2 regions of the Bacillus sp. Bwzl_19 genome follow, and region 2 is predicted to be linked to the other one. Evidence: predicted binding sites of a transcription regulator. Region 2 holds the regulator's gene; the other holds the start of a gene.
The links. The regulator LexA, encoded in region 2, represses DNA repair genes until DNA is damaged. The targets are predictions, from matches to a motif close to CGAACATATGTTCG.

Region 1: ACW5MY_RS11025 (DNA polymerase IV) is a predicted target of LexA. The motif match lies at 2,393-2,406, and genes of this name have one in related genera.

What each region holds. Positions count from the first base shown of each region.
Region 1 covers NZ_CM142729.1:2,079,021-2,084,731, reverse strand. Annotated here, with positions in the region: gene ACW5MY_RS11040 (AI-2E family transporter) at 1-414, opposite strand, end outside; gene ACW5MY_RS11035 (YqzH family protein) at 488-694, opposite strand; gene ACW5MY_RS11030 (YolD-like family protein) at 793-1,137, opposite strand; gene ACW5MY_RS11025 (DNA polymerase IV) at 1,152-2,378, opposite strand; gene ACW5MY_RS11020 (GNAT family N-acetyltransferase) at 2,594-3,064, shown strand; partial or broken gene ACW5MY_RS11015 (hypothetical protein) at 3,077-3,291, shown strand; gene ACW5MY_RS11010 (GNAT family N-acetyltransferase) at 3,318-4,286, shown strand; gene ACW5MY_RS11005 (iron-sulfur cluster biosynthesis family protein) at 4,358-4,720, shown strand; gene ACW5MY_RS11000 (DUF2552 family protein) at 4,695-4,934, shown strand; partial or broken gene ACW5MY_RS10995 (alpha/beta hydrolase) at 4,974-5,711, opposite strand, start outside.
Region 2 covers NZ_JBUBKZ010000002.1:53,345-59,055, reverse strand. Annotated here, with positions in the region: partial or broken gene ACW5MY_RS19840 (poly-gamma-glutamate hydrolase family protein) at 1-126, shown strand, start outside; gene ACW5MY_RS19835 (hypothetical protein) at 233-382, shown strand; gene ACW5MY_RS19830 (prohibitin family protein) at 369-1,199, shown strand; gene ACW5MY_RS19825 (YndM family protein) at 1,227-1,676, opposite strand; gene ACW5MY_RS19820 (hypothetical protein) at 1,833-2,261, shown strand; gene lexA (transcriptional repressor LexA) at 2,610-3,230, opposite strand; gene yneA (cell division suppressor protein YneA) at 3,387-3,698, shown strand; gene ACW5MY_RS19805 (YneB family resolvase-like protein) at 3,714-4,364, shown strand; gene ACW5MY_RS19800 (DUF896 domain-containing protein) at 4,433-4,666, shown strand; gene tkt (transketolase) at 4,833-5,711, shown strand, end outside.

The DNA.
Region 1 (5,711 bases), on a different replicon from region 2:
TGCTTTTTTAAAGGAATCCTCATGCTGAATCCGGGAAAACCATTTGCTGTCCTGAAGGTGTCTGATCCAATTTTCAGCTTTTGCGGAAAGCTCAGGGATATGATCTGTGAAGGCTGCAAACTGTTTTTGAACGGCAGGGCCCGCCGTATAAAGGAAGAGGACAAAAAGGCCGGCTGTTCCCGCATAAATCGCTAAAATCGCGATGCCTTCGGGCAGCTTTACTTTCTCATGCAGCACTCTGACGATCGGGCGGCACAAATAGTAAAGGACCCCCGATAATACAATGGGCGGAAACAAGGTTTTAGCCGTAATCACAACAGGCTGGAACAAAAAGTCTATTAATGTTCCGAGATAAATAATGAGGAATAACAAAAGAACGGCATATCCGATCTTGAAATAAGGCCCGACTGGCATCTCCTGCACCACGCAATCTTTAAGGGTTTACTCTCGACCGTTTCCCTTATCGCCCGGTGCATAAACGTCAGTGTCAGGAGAACTGGCCCTGGTTGGTGACGTAATCGTAGATAATATCTTCTACATGGGCATGGAGATCCTCATCGGGTTCTTCGTTCCTTCTTTCTTCTAAAGCTTTTTTTAAACGCTGTTTTTCATAGGGGCTCAGCGGATCTGTCGACACATTCCGTCCATACTGGCGGAGGGCCTGTCCCAGCATTTTTTCTATAAATTGATCCATCATATATTCTCCTATTCTTATCATTCATCTATTCTACTAAATATCATATGATCCTCCCACTCTTCTATCATATTTTCTGTCAGGACGGGATGGGCTTTTTATTCCAATTCAGCTGAGAGAATAAGATGAAACGGCAGCGATAATGCATCTTCATCGTTTATGATTTTTAAACGCTTTTCGTCGTGCATCACTTGTTTTACCCATCCCCAAAACCGGCGGGGGCCGTGTGCTGAAGCGTAGGTGACCGAAATGGCCCTGTCTTCTTCAATCGACGCCGTAATGGTGCGGTTCATGTCGTTCATTTGCTCTTCGCTCAGTTCCGGAGGCCGGAATTCCCGTTCTTTTCGTTTTTTTGCAAGCAGCTGCTCCCGATGTTCGGGCAGCATCATCCGGCTTGACTCCCACATGACATTATACCCGGGGGTTAATTTGTTCGGATTCATGTATATCACCTCAATTATTTGTAGTGCCCGCCGATTTTTTCGGCCCGGTGAAAGGCTTGGCCGGCCTCTGTCAGCGAAGCGGCATGGAGCAGCGACGCGGGGCCGTACCGCTCATGAATATCATCCAATACTTTGCCGAGGCTGATCTTTTTTTCCAGGGAATCAAACAGGCTCAGCTGAACATAATCACAGGGCTCCAGCTGGGAAAGGGCGACGCCGGCGCTGCGGACGGGCTCACCGTTCCAATGCTCTTTGAAGAGCTTGACCGCCGCTTTAAAAATATCCATTCCGAAATTGGTCGGAGAGACGAGCTTTCTCTGTCTGTGAAAACCTGAAGGAAAATCAAAATCTGCGCCTCTGATGCTGACCGAAACCGTATGGCCGATGTACTGTTTGAAACGGGCGCGGCGGGCCACTTCTTCGCTTAACTCCAGCAAAACGACTTTGATATCCTCAAAGCGGCAGTAGTCCCTGGGGAGCGTCATGTTATGGCCGATCGCTTTTTGCCGGCTGTGCGTGTTTACGGTGACTGGAGAGGGATCGATGCCGCGGGCCGTCCGCTGAAGCAATTCGCCGTTAATGCCCCACCGTTTTTTCAGCAGTTCGGCAGGATGCCCGGCAAGCCCGCCGATTGTGCTGATGCCCATCCGTCTTAAATGATGCTCCATCCGTTTTCCGATGCCGAATAGTTTTCCGACCGGCAGAGGCCACAGATCCTGCCTGATATTTGACATATCCAGCCTGTGGATGCCGGATGCGTTTTTTTTGGCAAAATGGTCGCAAGCCATTTTCGCGAGCGCTTTATTCGGCCCGATGCCGACACGGGCATAAATACCGAATTCACGCATAATCGCTTGTTGAATGCTTTCGGCGATTGTAAAAGGATCACCGAACAGCCGCCTGCTTCCGGTCACGTCGAGAAACTGCTCATCGATGGAGTAGGGTTCTACAAGGTCGGTATACCGCTCAAACAGTTCGGTAATCATGACGGATACATCAATATACCGCTGCATCCGCGGACGGACGATAACGGCGTCGGGGCATTTGGCCTGCGCTTCCCACAGCCGTTCGGCGTTTTTTACGCCGTATCGTTTGGCGAGCGGACAAGCCGCAAGCACGACCCCGCTGCGTCTTTCGGGATCTCCCGAAACGATGACGGGCCGGTTTTTAAGATGAGGCGCTTCCGCTTTTTCTACAGACGCATAAAACGATTGCATATCAACAAGAAGAATATCAGCCATAAAAAAAACCTCCGGGAACGTTTGTTCTGTTTTTCATTGTACCCGAACAATGACCGCGTTTATACTGGTAAATCATTCCCCGATTGGGAGACGGCTGATTCGTTCGCATAAAAAGAAATCATTTACAATTGCAAATAACCCACATATAATTTTTTATATTCCAATGAGAAGAGCTGACATTCATTTTGCCGGACGAAAAGGAGAGTCAATCGAAAATGGATATTCGAACAATCACCTCTGAAGACTATGAAATGGTTACGTCTGTTTTGAATGAATGGTGGGGCGGCAGGCAAATGAAAGAAAAACTGCCGCGCTTGTTTTTTGAACATTTTCAGGACACAAGCTTTATTACATACGGGCCGGAGGGAATGACCGGTTTTTTAATTGGGTTTCAGTCACAGTCAGACCCTGAGACGGCCTACATTCATTTTTCCGGTGTGCACCCGGATTTCAGAAAAATGCAAATTGGAAAACAGCTCTACGACCGATTTATGGAGACGGTGAAAAAAAGGGGCTGCACAAAAGTCAATTGCGTGACGGCGCCTGTTAATAAAGTGTCAATTGCTTATCATACAAAGTTAGGCTTTGAACCTGAAAAAGGAACCAAAACCGTAAACGGAATCCCTGTTTTTGCGAATTATGACGGCCCGGGCCAAGACCGGATTCTGTTTGTGAAATACATATAGAGGAGGCCGAATATGGGTTTTTTAGCTGACACGCCCAAACCGCCTTATTATGCGGTCATTTTTTCATCAATAAAGGGAGAATCTGAGCATACTGACAGCGGGGCTTTTAGGCGAAGAAAGCGTTCATGGATGCGATGAAACCGCGGAAAGACCATACCGGCCACCGGACGGCAAAACAAAAAGGAAAAAGTGCGTACGCGATCCGCATAACGAAAACGGAGTCATAGCGGTTTGCACCAAAAGGAGTGGAAGATTGATTACATTTTTACAGCATACACAAGAACAGACGGCGCGGGAAATTGCAGCGGTTCAGCGCTGCTCTTATCAAAAAGAAGCCGAGTTGATCGGCTTTTTCGGCATTCCCGCTCTGCATGAGACACCGCGTGACATACAGCGGTCACGGGAGACGTTTGCCGGTTTCAAGGCAAAAGATCAGCTCATAGGCGTCATTTCGTATGAAAAAAAGGGATATGAACTTGTCATATGCCGGCTGACGGTGCACCCGTCCGGCTTTCGGAAAGGAATCGGACGGGCGCTTCTTCAATTTGTGATAGACGAGAACCGGGACGCTCAAAAAATAGAGGTGGCTACCGCTAAACAAAACGTTCCGGCAGTCTCTCTCTATTTAAAAACCGGGTTCACGGAAGCCGGACAGATTGAGACGCCGGAAGGGCTGACCCTCTCGTTTTTTCATTTTTATCCGAAGAGGAAAGCGGAAGTCATTCCGTACAAGGCGGAATGGAAAGAGATGTTTGAGAGAGAGAAGGCGGTTTTGATCCGAATCTTCGGACCCGCACTCCATTCTGTCAGCCATATCGGAAGCACCTCCATCCCGGGGATGGCCGCAAAACCGGTCATTGATATACTGGCGGAGGTCAAAGATATTTTGGATGCTGACCGATACCGTCCGCAGCTGGAAGCACTCGGCTATGAGGCAAAAGGGGAGAACGGGATAAAGGGAAGGCGTTTTTTTCAAAAAGGCGGCAACAAGCGCACACACCACGTCCACATATACGAAACAGGACATGCGGACGTAAAGCGTCATCTGCTGTTCCGGGATTACCTCACCGCAAGACCTGAAAAAGCGGCTCAATACATGGAGCTGAAACAGCAGCTCGCCGAGACATACCCGTACGATATGGGAAAGTATATTGAAGGGAAAAATGACTGGATCAAGGCGGCTGAACAAGAGGCGAAGGACTGGGAGAGCGGTCTGCTGTAAAAAAGCAGAAACAATGCATACAGCGGCGCGGTATGCTACAATTGGCGAAAATGAAAAACGGAGGATCATCTATGCAAATACATGTGACGGATGCGGCGAAACATACATTCCAGCAGGCGATGGACGCCAACCCGCAGAAAAAAGCGCAGCTCCGCTATGACGCAGAAGGCTGCGGATGCGCTGTCAGCGGCGTGCCGACCATCTGGCTGACGGACGAATTAACGGGGCAATGCGAACGCATTGAAACCAACGGACTTCCGCTTTACATCCAGACCTCTCAAAAAGTGTTTTTTGACGAGGAAATGACAATCGATTACAATGAAAAGGCGAAAACGCTCGTCTTAAAAAGCCCGGCAGAGATGCTGAGCCCGAGAATGAGCATATTAGTAAAGCAGGGAGAAACGGAAAGTGAATCAAAAGCTGAAAGCCATTAAACAGACGGCACAGCATAAGACGTGGGTATCCTTCCTGAACAACAACCACCCGTACAGTCTGCTGCACTGGTCCATTGGAGGCGCTGAATCCGTTCAGAAGGATGTCTGGTTGCTTCAGGATGAGATGACCTTCAAAGCGCAGGAATTTACGACAATCGACCTCGCCATTGACTGGATCGGAGAAAATATGGACGGGATTACCGACGTTTTATGACGGGAAAGCGAAAGAACGAGCATACGTTCTTTCGCTTTTTTACGTTTGCGTCATGGTATCTAAAAAGGTTTGAACGGCTTTACGGTAGCTTTCCGGATTTTTGGTGTACGACATGGCATGCCCGCCCGATTCGGCAAGATACAGCATCTTCGGGCCGCGTTTTCTGCGGTGCAGCAATTCGGAAGAAGAAGGAGGTATATAATCATCCTCCTTACTGTGAATAAACAGCACGGGCTGCCGGATGCGGCTGATCACCGACAAAGGCGATACATCACGGATACGGTATCCCTCTCTCATCCGCAAAAAGAAATCAGCCAAAGGCAGAATCGGCCACGGAGGCAGCCGGAATTCCCGCTTCAGTCTGTAGGCGAGCTGATCGTGAAAGCTTGCGAAAGGGCAGTCCGCAATATAAAAATCAGCGCCGTCGCCGTTCTGATGCCCGCCCGCATATAATAAGGCCGTCACCGCCCCCATCGATTCGCCGTGGATGCCGATTTGACCGCCGTCTCCGGTTTTGTTTCTCACCCAATTCACGGCTTCTTCCAAATCATCTTTTTCAAAATAGCCGTAGCTCGTCGTTCTGCCGCCGCTTTTACCGTGCCGGCGGTGGTCACACATTCCAGCCTAAATCTAAAAACAAATCCATGTATTTCAATGAGTTGAACGAATTCATGGTAACGCCGTGACAAATAATCATGGTGTTTGCCGTATCATACGGGGCAATGTAAAAGCCTTTGATCTCATACCCGTGGCGTGACAAGATGACGGCCTCTTCTT
Region 2 (5,711 bases):
AGCACCGGCTTCAGAAAATCACTATTTGATACTTTTACGCTGAAAAGCAGAGCGTCCACACAGAACAATACCTTTTACCAATTCACAAAAACGATTTCTGATTTTATCAGTGACAATTATAAATAAGCACGCCGCATTTGGGTGGCGGAGCTTTTTCTTTTGAAATTTATGAAACTTTAAGTTCTTAAGATCGTATACATAACTGACAGGATGAAAGAAAAGAGGTGGGCAAATGAAAGTGATGATCGGGTCTATCATTCTTCTTGTCATTATCGGATTCGGTTTATGGCTGATGCTGAGTCCTATCTTTAAACAAGTGGGAAGCAAAGCCAAAAAATTCAAAAAGTCATGGGAGGAAGAAGATCAGCATGAGCGAAAATAAGCGGAGAAACACAAAAAAAATACTCGGCGGTGTGATAATAGGCGCAGCCCTTTTGATTGCGGGCGTTACAGCGTCACTATTCATTGAAAAAATACCGAATGGTTATGTCGGGGTTGTATATTCACCGAACGGCGGGGTAAAATCCGAAACATTGGACCAAGGCTGGCACTTAGTCGGTTTATTTAATAAAGTAACGGAATATCCGGTGCGTATGCAGACAGTGAATAATGAAAATATAAAAGTGGCAACTTCAGACGGTAAAAATATTGAAATGGATATCGCTTACAACTATGTCGTTCAGCCTGACAAAGTAGTGGATCTGTTTAACAAATTCGGAGCGGTAGACGTTGAAACGATTGAAAATACATATTTAAAAACAAGGCTGTGGGACGCGGCGCGAAAATCAATCAGCAAATACTCGGTTATTGACACATACGGGCAAAAATCTGCGGAAGCAGCTGCAGATGTTCAAAAAAGGTTTGCTGATGATATGAAGAATCTCGGATTTTTAATTGATGATCTGACGCTTGGCGTACCGAAGCCGGATAAAGCCACACAGGAAGCCATTGATGCAAGGGTGAAGTCTTCACAGGAGCTTGAACGGACACAAACTGAAATTAAAATAGCCGAAGCCGAAGCGAAAAAGAAAAAAATTGAAGCGGAAGGGATCGCTGATTATAACGAAATTATAAAAAAATCAATGTCTGATGAAATGATCAAATATAAATGGATTGAAAAATGGGACGGAAAAACACCGAAAGCGACAGGCACAGACTCACTGCTGCAGCTGCCGCTGGACGAGCAGAAGCAAAAATAAAAAGAAAAGGAGGCGAATGCCTCCTTTTTATGTTTTTTCCTGAGGATCCTTTTCCGGCATTAACTCTTCAGACGCCTCGGTTTGATAGCTCAATAGCGTGTTGTCTGTCTCTGTTGTGGCCTGATAATCTTCAGGCAGCACATATTGCTGCAAATACCGATGAAAAAATGCTTCAAAAACAGTAAGGCAAAGTGCAGAAATAACCGATGCCGCGGCAGGAGAAACATTAAAACCGCCAATATTCATAAGGAATATCCATAATATAATGAATGAAATTCCGAAATCAGCTGCAGCGGCTGTGAAATTGCTTGTTCTCGGCAGAATCATGTAATCACCCGTAAAATAAGTGATCAAACTCAAGATCAATGTAATAAACAGAACGTTTAAAAAAGTTACTTGGTACATAAGATCCAGAACAATGTACAGCAAAGCAAGTGTGAGCGCTGTTTTAGAAGCGAAAGCAATTACGTGTTTCATTTGAACCACCTTCGTTATTTCGTTTATTCTTCATTGTAGGCAATCCGTAATTTTTTAAACTGGTATATTGTGGTTATAAAGTATGCGATTTCTTAAAATATGGATAGACGTCATTGTGTTCACGAGTTAAAATATGTAAAAAAAGGGGGATGCAAATTGAAAAGGTGCTGGATATGTATTGCTGTTTTTTTATTATGTTTTTGCGGAATACACTCAGCCAAAGCGGCTACCACTGAATTCGGATCAAAAACGAGCTTCACACTAGCGGGAAATGCAAAAGAGTTTTATATTGAAAATCCGGGGACTGTATCAGCTGACGATTACTTTTTAGGATACAAGTTCACCATTATGAACAACTCTTCATGCGGTTTAAACATGAAACTCCAGCGGATGGCGCTGAACGGAAATTTTTATACATTAAGTTCTAAAAGCTACAGCGGCAGCTGGTTAAATCTCAGTGCGCAGGATAAAAAATCAATTGACCCGTATCACAAATACAGGATTTTGATTGAAAGCTCTTCAAACATCTGTGAACCTGTCTATATTAAAGGGTTATACGGCGTAGAATATTATCATTTTGATTAAAAATTGATACCCGCTAAAAAGCAGCGGGATTTTTTACGCGTAATCAAAACACGTTGTACCATGTACTAAATATTCATATATAAATTTGATTTCCCGCCCCAAGTAAAGATGACATAAACAAATTCAGCCCGAACATCTATACAAAGTTGAAAATTATACAAAAAGTTTCTTTAGGGAAACATTATTTGTTGACTTCAAAAGTCAGATGTCGGATAATAAGAATGTAAGCATGATGTAAGTTTTTCCTCCTTAGCGGGTTCGTTTCTAAGCCAGGGCGAACCTGCTCTTTTTTATGCAAAAGAAAAACCCCTATGTGAGGGGTTTTACGATAAAAAAAGTTTAATAGAATTAATGGACGGCTCTGAATACGCCGATGACTTTCCCTAAAATGCTTACGTTTTGCAGGATAATCGGTTCCATCGTCGGATTTTCCGGCTGCAGCCGCACATAATTGTCCTCTTTATAGAAGCGCTTGACCGTCGCTTCATCATCTTCGGTCATAGCCACCACGATTTCCCCGTTATTAGCCGTGTTCTGCTGTTTGACAATGACGTAATCTTTGTCAAAAATGCCGGCGTCAATCATACTTTCTCCCATGATTTCTAACATAAATACATGTTCGCCCGGAGGAACCATCCGGTCAGGAAGCGGAAAATACTCATCGATATTTTCAACAGCCGTAATCGGAATACCCGCCGTCACTTTCCCGATTACCGGAACATTTACGACCTGGCTTTTCGGAATTTGGACTTCTTCTTCATCCAATACCTCAATTGCCCTTGGTTTAGTAGGGTCCCGTCTGATCAGGCCTTTTGTCTCAAGCCGTGCCAAATGTCCGTGCACGGTTGAACTGGAAGCCAGTCCTACTGCTTCTCCTATCTCTCTTACAGAAGGCGGATATCCTTTTGTTTTTACCTCTTCTTTAATAAAACGCAGGATATCAAGCTGCCTTTTTGATAGCTTCGTCATATTTCGCACCTCAAAACGTCGATTTTAAGTAGATTATAGCATGATTTTCCTGACAGTACAAACATAGGTTCGAAAAAAACGATTGACAGAAACATTTGTTCGTATATACTGAAAGATATAAAAAGCGAACAAACATTCTTATCGGAGGTTGTATAAATGGCGAAGGAATCTATCATATTTGTCGGACTGTTTACTGCGATTTTAAGTGCCGCTATTTTACTTGTTTCATGCGCGGGGAATGATCAGACGCTCAGCCAATATGTTAAAATAAAGGTTCAGGACGGCGATACTCTCTGGTCACTTGCGGATCATGTAGCAGAAAAGAAAAATATTAATAAAGAAGATTTCATTGAGTGGGTGACGGAGAATAATCATCTTCAAACTGCTGATATAAAGCCCGGAGACGAACTTATTCTTCCGGTTAAGAAGAAGCATCCGGCCGTATATCAGCTGGCCATTGTTAATTAGAGAGGAAAGAGAGAAATGAAGGCGATCATTTATGCCAGGGTTAGCACAAACAAAGAACAGCAGCAAACGTCTTTAAAAAGACAGGAAGAGGAGCTTAGGGAGATCGCTGCGGCAAACGGCATGGAAGTCGTAAAAGTCATTTCTGAGAAAGCAAGCGGTTACGAAATGGACCGCGACGGAGTATTTGAAATGCTTGATGATATTAAAAAATCACATATTGACGCGATATTGGTGCAGGACGAAACAAGGCTGGGAAGAGGAAACGCCAAGATCGCGCTTTTGCATTGTATTTACAGGGAAAACGTAAAAATATATACGATGGCTCATAAGGGTGAGCTGGAGCTTTCCGAAGCTGATACGATGGTACTCGAAATCGTCAGTATTGTTGAGGAGTATCAAAGAAAAATTCACAATATGAAGATCCGGCGGGGAATGAAAAGAGCCGTAAAAAACGGCTATAAACCTGAACGGAATCTGAAAAACAGGCATGAAAACAGCGGTAAAGAAAAAAAAGAGGTTCCGGTTTCGGAAATTATCAGACTGAGAGCCAACAAGCTCACCTTTGCAGAAATCGCAGCCACCTTAAGAGGATTTGGATATGATGTGTCCAAAGCCACGGTTCACCGGCGTTTTCAGGAATATACCGCAGACAGCGAAGGCAGCTGACGTGCATCAGTTGTAAAAACGACTACGTTTTAGTAGTATATAATCAACACGCACCAAAGGAGCTTATTATGATTTCTAAAGAAAAAATCGCGAGAATAAACGAATTGGCTCAAAAAGCTAAATCAAACACGATAACTGATGAGGAAAAAGCCGAACAGCAAAAGCTTCGCCAGGAGTATTTGAAAGGATTCCGCTCCTCAATGAAAAATACGCTTAAGAGCGTAAAAGTTATTGATCCGGAAGGTAATGATGTCACTCCTGAAAAATTAAAAAGGGAACAACAGAAAAATAATCTTCATTAAACAGAAAGAATACGGCAATACGTATTCTTTTTTCGTATATACTAATATCAGACTGTGCTTTACGACAATTTTCAACAAGTTTATCTCAAATTTAAGCTGAAAGAGTTGAGAAAAAGTCAGCATCGCTTTATGATGAAAAGGTACAACAATAAGGAAGGGGATTATAATGGATACAATTGAAAAGAAATCAGTTGCCACCATACGTACACTGTCTATAGACGCAATTGAAAAAGCTAATTCCGGACACCCGGGCATGCCGATGGGAGCCGCTCCGATGGCTTACACGCTGTGGACGAAATTTATGAATGTGAATCCGCAGAATCCAGGCTGGTTTAACCGCGACCGTTTTGTTTTATCAGCAGGACACGGTTCAATGCTTTTATACAGCATGCTGCATTTAAGCGGATATGACCTCAGCATTGATGATCTGAAACAGTTCCGTCAATGGGGAAGCAAAACACCGGGACATCCGGAGTTCGGACATACAGCAGGAGTAGACGCAACGACCGGGCCTCTCGGACAGGGTATCGCGATGGCAGTGGGAATGGCAATCGCAGAACGCCATCTGGCTGAGACATATAACCGTGATTCATTCAACGTAGTTGATCATTATACATACAGTATTTGCGGAGACGGCGATTTGATGGAAGGCATTTCTTCCGAAGCAGCTTCTCTTGCAGGCCATCTGGAGTTAGGCCGCCTGATCGTATTATACGATTCTAATGATATTTCTTTAGACGGTGATTTAGACCGTTCTTTCTCTGAAAATGTAAAACAGCGTTTTGAAGCAATGAACTGGGAAGTCCTTTATGTTGAGGACGGAAATAACATCGCTGAATTGACGGCTGCAATTGAAAAAGCGCGCCAGAATGATAAAAAACCGACTTTAATTGAAGTGAAGACCACAATCGGTTTCGGTTCTCCAAACCGCGCGGGTACATCTGGCGTTCACGGCGCTCCATTAGGACAAGAAGAGAGCAAGCTGACGAAAGAAGCGTACGCTTGGACATTTGAAGAAGATTTTTATGTTCCGGATGAAGTATAC